DNA from 3 places in the Mesorhizobium sp. ANAO-SY3R2 genome. Region 1 is predicted to be linked to each of the others. Evidence: predicted binding sites of a transcription regulator. Region 1 holds the regulator's gene; each other region holds the start of a gene.

Region 1 (2,265 bases):
CAGCGCGATCACGCTGATCGCTAAGCGCCAGCCGATGGCGCAGGACCTGCGCACCGTGGTCAGCGCCATCCGTATGGCCGGCGATCTCGAACGGATCGGCGACCTTGCCAAGAACATCGCCAAGCGCGTCGGCGCCGTCGGCCAGTCGCCGCTGCCGCGGACATTCTCGCACTCCATCGACGCGATGGCGCAACTGGTGATGGCGCAGGTGCGCGGCGTCGTCGAACTCTATGTCGCGCGCCAGGCCGAGGGCCTGAAGGAACTGCGCGCCGACGACCAGAAGATCGACATCCAATATACGGCCGTGTTCCGCGAGCTCCTGACCTACATGATGGAGGATCCGCGCAACATCACTCCCTGCACGCATCTGCTGTTCTGCGCCAAGAACCTCGAGCGCATCGGCGACCATGTCACCAACATCGCCGAGAACGCCTATTTCGTGGTGACGGGCACGCAGTTGCCGTTGAACCGCCCGAAGGTCGACGAAACCACTTCAATGGTTCCGAACGCTTGAATTCGGCAGCGCCGCGCGTCCGCCTGGACGTGCAATGGACGCTGCAGCACGTTGAAGCTGCGCATGGCTCCGGGTCATGTGCCAAGAAAGAGGACAGCCGATGATCGCCCCCAAGGTCATGGTCGTCGAGGATGAAGAGCCGCTGGGCGTGCTGCTTCGCTACAATCTCGAGTCCGAAGGTTACCAGGTCGAAGTCGTCACCCGTGGCGACGAGGCCGAAATCCGGCTTCAGGAGAACGTGCCGGACCTGCTCGTACTCGACTGGATGGTGCCGGCGATATCAGGCATCGAGCTCTGCCGCCGGCTCCGGATGCGGCCCGAGACGGAACGTCTGCCGATCATCATGCTGACGGCGCGCGGCGAAGAGAGCGATAGGGTGCGCGGGCTGTCGACCGGCGCCGACGACTATCTGGTCAAGCCCTTCTCGACGCCGGAGTTCATGGCGCGGGTCAAGGCGCTGCTGCGCCGGGCCAAGCCTGAGGTGCTGTCGTCGGTGCTCAAGGTCGGCGACATCGTACTCGACCGTGAATCGCACCGGGTCTACCGCAAGAAGAGTGAAATCAAGCTCGGGCCGACCGAATTCCGCCTGCTCGAATTCATGATGCGGCATCCGGGCCGGGTGTTCTCGCGCGGCCAATTGCTCGACAATGTCTGGGGCGAGACGATCTATATCGACGAGCGCACCGTGGACGTGCATGTCGGGCGGTTGCGCAAGGCGGTCAACACCGGCCGCATGCCCGACGTCATCCGCACCATCCGCGGCGCCGGCTACGCCATCCGCGAGGATTAGGCTTCGGCGACGTCGGTGCGGCGCGGAGCCGCTGCGGGCGCGAAGATCTCCTGGTCGACATAGAGCAGGGCGCGCTTGGTGCAACCTTCCTTGATGAGCGGGACCTCGTCCGGCTCGGTGTCGAAGGAGATCGCCTTGGAATGCACGCCGCCGGCCGTCTTGGCCAGCGCCGCGCGCAGATGCGGTTCCATCAGGTCGAAGGCGGTCGCGCCGACGCCGACGAAGGCGAGCGGTGCCGGATCGAACAGGGCGAACATCGAGCCGAGGCCGAAGCCGATGGCCTCGCCGGCCTTGCGGAAGGCCTGGCGCTCGGGCCCGTCATGGTCGCGCGCGGCGTCGGCGAGGGCCTTGATGTCCGCATCGGAGAGGTCGGCGAGGGGCTCGGCATTCTCGTCGCCCAGCCTGGCATTGCGCCAGATGGCGTAGTTGCCGGCATAGGCCTCGATGCAGCCGCGCCGGCCGCAGCGGCACAGCGCGCCATCGGGACGGTGGATCATGTGGCCGAACTCGCCGCCCGACGACAGCGTGCCGGTGAACAGTTCGCCCTTGATAACGAGCCCCATGCCGATGCCGTGCGACAGCAGGATGGCGATGAAGTCGTCGCGATAGCGTTCGGGATTCCGCCAGCGCAGCGCCTCGGCGATCATGTTGCAGTCGTTCTCGACCGTCACAGGCACGCCGAACTCCTCTTCCAGCCTGTCGGCGAAGGGGATGTCGTCATGCGGCGTGATCGGCGACCACAGGAGCTTGCGTGAGCCGGAATCGGTGATGCCCTGGACGGCCAGCCCGATGCGCAGGACCCGCCCCTCCGCCGGATCGACGCGGCGCACCAGCCGGCGCACCATGCCGACGCACTCCTCGACCAGCGCCTCGGCCGACATTTTCTGGGTCGAAAGCTTGGCGCTGTCCTCGACGATGGTGTTGCCGGCATAGTCGATGACGGCTGCGGAGAGATGGTTCA
Region 2 (2,265 bases), 1.8 Mb from region 1:
ATCGATATCGCCATACTCGATGCGCTGCAGAAGGATGGGCGCATGCCCAATGCAGCACTGGCCGAAAAGGTCGGCCTGTCGCAATCCGCCTGTTCCCGCCGGCTCGACAGTCTCGAGAAATCGGGCGTCATCGCCGGATATCACGCTCGCCTTTCCAATGTTGCGCTCGGTCACCAGATGACTGTCATCGTGCACATTTCGCTGTCGGGACAGTTCGAAAGGACGCTGTCGGACTTCGAGGTCGCGGTGAAGCGCTGCCCCAACATCCTGTCATGCCATCTGATGTCGGGCGAATACGACTATATCCTGCGCATCGCTGCGCGCGACCTGCCGGACTATGAGCGCATTCACAAGGAATGGCTGTCGGCGATGCCGCATGTGACCAAGATCAACTCGTCCTTCGCCCTGCGCGAGATTGTCGACCGTACCGCCATGGGCATGCGGCCGGAATTGGCTTGAGCGGCAAGCATTCCGATATCAGTTGATAACACCGGCCTCGGTCACGATCCTGTCCATCGGGATGTCGTGCGGCTGCGGATAGATCGTCGGAATGCGCGCAACCTCATAGCCCACGCCAATGACCAGGGCCCTGCGCGGCAATGCTGCCAGGGTGCGGTCGAAGAAGCCGCCGCCATAGCCAAGCCGGTAACCTTGGGCTTCGAATCCGACCAATGGTGCAATGACGATGTCGGGGATTACCTCGGGCCCTGCGGCCGGGATGGGGATGTTCCAGACGCCGCGTTCGAGCTTGTCACCAGGCGCATAGGCCCGGAAGATCAGCGGGCGGCCCAATTCGATTGCGATCGGCAGCGCGGTCTTGCCGCCACGGGCATTCACTGAAGCCAACCATGACCTGAGGTCCGGCTCGCCGCGGAACGGCCAGTAGAGGCTGACCATTTTGCCGTGCATATCGCCTATGATCTGGTCGAGGCCCGCAGCGATCAATCCCGCCATTGCCGCGCGGGCATCGGCCGAAATCTCCAGCCGCCCTTCGATGAGCCTTGCGCGTTCGGCCTTGCGCCAGCGTCGGACCTCGGGCCATTCCGGCGCGGGCATCGCGCGAAATTCCGGGTCGAGTTCATGCATGAAGCAGGGAGGGGAGGCGTATTGCGCCGGCCCCTCATCGTCGAGATCGCCCATGTCGCACCTCGTCATGTCTTCAGACCGCGATAAACCTAGGCTGCAACGGGCGGCGAGCTTTGTCCATCGGCGACACCAGCGCGCCAGAATTGGTCGCAAATTTTCTGGACCAATGCATTCCCCACAGCTTGTCGCGCGGTTGTCACGCGACTCGGGCTGGACTCGCACGCAATTTGGCGCAAGATTTGATCTTTGGGACGCCGGATAAATACTGTCAGTTCTTTTCGCGGAGAATGGAAATGTCCAGCATGCTTCACCCGATAACTCGCCGTTCTTTCCTTGCAGGCTCTGCTGCCGCCAGTGCGCTGGTCATGCTGCATCCGTATTCGGCTCGCGCTCAGGCCAATCAGGCCCATCTGCGCATCATGGAAACGACCGACCTGCACGTCCACGTCTTTCCTTACGACTACTACGCCGACAAGCCGAACGACACGATGGGCGTGGCGCGCACGGCCTCGATCATCGATGCGATCCGTGCCGAGGCGACGAACTCGATCCTGCTCGACAATGGCGATTTTCTCCAGGGCAACCCGATGGGCGATTACATGGCCTATCAGCGCGGCATGAAGGACGGCGATGTTCATCCGGTCATCAAGGCGATGAACACGCTGGGCTATGACTGCTCTACGCTCGGCAACCACGAATTCAACTACGGCCTCGACTATATGTTCAAGGTGCTCAACGGGGCGAATTTCCCGTTCGTTTGCGCAAACCTGACCAAGGGCCAACTCGCCGCCGATGCCACCAAGGACGAGCTGTTCCTGAAACCCTACGTCATCCTCGACAAGAAGGTGAAGGATGGCTCGGGTGCCGAACATCCGATCCGCATCGGCCTCATCGGCTTCGTGCCGCCGCAGGTCATGACCTGGGATTCCCGGCATCTGAACGGCAAGGCAATGACCCGCGACATCGTCAAGACGGCGCAGGCCTGGGTGCCACAGATGAAAGAAGAGGGTGCCGAGATCATCGTGGCGCTGTCGCACTCCGGCATGGGCACGCCGCAGCCCGGCGAGTATCTGGAAAACGCCTCCATCCTGCTTGCCGGCGTTGACGGCATCGACGCCATCGTCACCGGCCACAGCCATCTCGACTTCCCCGGGCCGAAATTCGACGGTGTCGCGGGCG
Region 3 (2,265 bases), 1.9 Mb from region 1:
ATGTTTCCAATCCCTTTCAGAGCACACCCTTCACACGGGTGGGGTCATTTGAGTTGTTCAGGCGAGTGCGGCGATTGCCGCATCCACGTCTGCCGGGCTGTTGACCGCAGCGGTCGCGATTTCCTTGTTGATGCGGCGGGCGAGCCCCGACAGCACCTTGCCGGCGCCCACTTCATAAAGCGTGGTGACGCCATTGTTGCCGAACCACTCGACGGTCTCAGCCCAGCGGACGCGGCCCGTCACCTGCTCGACGAGGCGAGCGGCGATCTCTTCGGGATCGGTGATCGGCTGAACAGAGACATTGGCCACCACCGGCACCACCGGCACGTTCTTCTTCACGCTGGCCAGCGCCTCGCGCATCTTTTCCGCAGCGGGCGCCATCAGCGCCGAATGGAACGGGGCGGAGACCTGCAGCATCAGCGCGCGCTTGGCGCCCTTTTCGGTGCAGAGCTTGGCGGCACGCTCGACCGCTGCCTTCTCGCCGGAGATCACCAACTGGCCGCCGCCATTGTCGTTGGCGATCTGGCAGACCGAACCTTCGGCCGCCTCAGCGCAGGCCGCGTCGACATCCGGCTGCTCGAGCCCGATGATCGCAGCCATCGCACCCAGCCCTGCGGGTACCGCCGCCTGCATGGCGTTGCCGCGGATGCGCAGCAGGCGCGCCGCGTCGGCCACCGATACGAAACCGGCTGCGGCGAGCGCGGAATATTCGCCGAGCGAATGGCCGGCGACATAGGAAACCTTGTCCTTGAGCGAGAAGCCGCGCGATTCGAGTGCCCTGAGCGCTGCGATCGACACCGCCATCAGCGCCGGCTGGGCATTAGCCGTCAGCGTCAGCGTCTCCTCGGGACCTTCCCAGATCAGTTTGGACAGCTTTTCGCCGAGCGCGTCATCGACTTCCTCGAAAACGCGGCGCGCCTCGGGGAATGCGTCGGCCAGATCCTTGCCCATGCCCACGGCCTGGCTGCCCTGCCCTGGAAAAGTAAATGCGATGGCCATTTTTGGTCTCCCGGCTCTTTGCTGGCTGTGCCTCTGGCGCAATGCATGCAGCCAAGTCAAGTCTTGAGCGTCTTCCGGCCCGGTGGGCGCAATTAATCACAGAAGATTAATCCGAAACACGCATTGTTGCCTCCTGCTTCTCAATTTTGCCATAAGCACCCGGTTTTCGGTGACAGTTTCGTGACAGTTGCGTGACACGCCTGTCCAGCCGTCGGGGATATTGAGTTGGCAAATGTCGTAGCAGGCCGCGAGGCCGCGATTCAGGATGAGGGGAACGAGGCTGCCATAGCCCTCGGCCAACGTGCCTATACCTTGCGCGTGCTGCGTTCGGTGATGGTCACGCTCACAGTTTCGGCAGTTCTGGTGTTCGCGGTCGAGCTCATCGCGCGCGGCTCGTTTGCCGATACGATCAACTTCTTCCATCAGCCGTTCAAGCCGAGCTGGACGACCGTGGCACTGTTTGCCCTGCTGCTCGTCGGCCTCGACGCGCTGCTCGGCCGCCCGCACCATGGCCTGCTGATCGTAGCACCAGTGACGCTCGTGCTCGCCTTCGTCGGCCACCAGAAGTCGCTCTATCTCGGCGATCCGCTCTACCCGACCGATTTTCTCTATATCAGGCAGATTCTGGAGCTCATGCCGCTGCTCGTACGCGAGCGGCCGCTTGCCGGCCTCGGCATCGCCGTCGGCCTCGTCGCCGGCATTGCCCTGCTGATCTATGCTTGGCGCCACTGGCGTCGCCGCGTGCCCGTGATGACGTTTTGGGCGCGCATTTCGCGCCTTGCGATCGCCATTCCCGCGCTCGCCTTCTTCGTCTCGATCATGGACTACGCGACCTTCTCGTGGACACGCGACCGCCTCCAGATCATCCCGATGATGTGGGACCAGAAGGAGAACTACGCCTCCAACGGCTTCGCCATCGCCTTTGCGCTCAACGTGCCGATGGCCAAGGTCAAGGCACCCCAAGGCTATTCCGACAAAGCGATCGACGCCATCGCCAGACCCGAACCGGCCGTCGCCGCGCTACCCGAGGAAAAGCCCGACGTCATCATCGTGATGAGCGAATCGTTCTGGGATCCGATGCGGCTGCCCGGCGTGTCGATCACCCCGGATCCGATTCCCAGCGTGCGTGCCGCCCAGTCAGGCCATGTCTTTTCGCCGGAATTCGGCGGAATGACCGCCAATGTCGAGTTCGAGGCGCTGACCGGCTTCTCCAACGCCTTCCTGCCGGCGGGCTCGATCCCCTATCAGCAATATGTCCGCGCCCCG

Evidence for each region. The regulator PhoB, encoded in region 1, activates phosphate uptake and scavenging genes when phosphate is short. The targets are predictions, from matches to a motif close to TGTCATNNANCTGTCAT.
Region 2: the regulator PhoB is predicted to act here: its motif matches at 1,270-1,286, upstream of ABSY17_RS14335 (bifunctional 2',3'-cyclic-nucleotide 2'-phosphodiesterase/3'-nucleotidase).
Region 3: the regulator PhoB is predicted to act here: its motif matches at 1,180-1,196, upstream of ABSY17_RS17555 (LTA synthase family protein).

The regions. Positions count from the first base shown of each region.
Region 1 covers NZ_CP159955.1:205,253-207,517, forward strand. Annotated here, with positions in the region: gene phoU (phosphate signaling complex protein PhoU) at 1-514, shown strand, start outside; gene phoB (phosphate regulon transcriptional regulator PhoB) at 615-1,304, shown strand; gene ABSY17_RS05775 (ROK family protein) at 1,301-2,265, opposite strand, start outside.
Region 2 covers NZ_CP159955.1:1,971,286-1,973,550, reverse strand. Annotated here, with positions in the region: gene ABSY17_RS14345 (Lrp/AsnC family transcriptional regulator) at 1-459, shown strand, start outside; gene ABSY17_RS14340 (5-formyltetrahydrofolate cyclo-ligase) at 478-1,140, opposite strand; gene ABSY17_RS14335 (bifunctional 2',3'-cyclic-nucleotide 2'-phosphodiesterase/3'-nucleotidase) at 1,380-2,265, shown strand, end outside.
Region 3 covers NZ_CP159955.1:2,601,518-2,603,782, forward strand. Annotated here, with positions in the region: gene fabG (3-oxoacyl-[acyl-carrier-protein] reductase) at 1-2, opposite strand, end outside; gene fabD (ACP S-malonyltransferase) at 58-999, opposite strand; gene ABSY17_RS17555 (LTA synthase family protein) at 1,333-2,265, shown strand, end outside.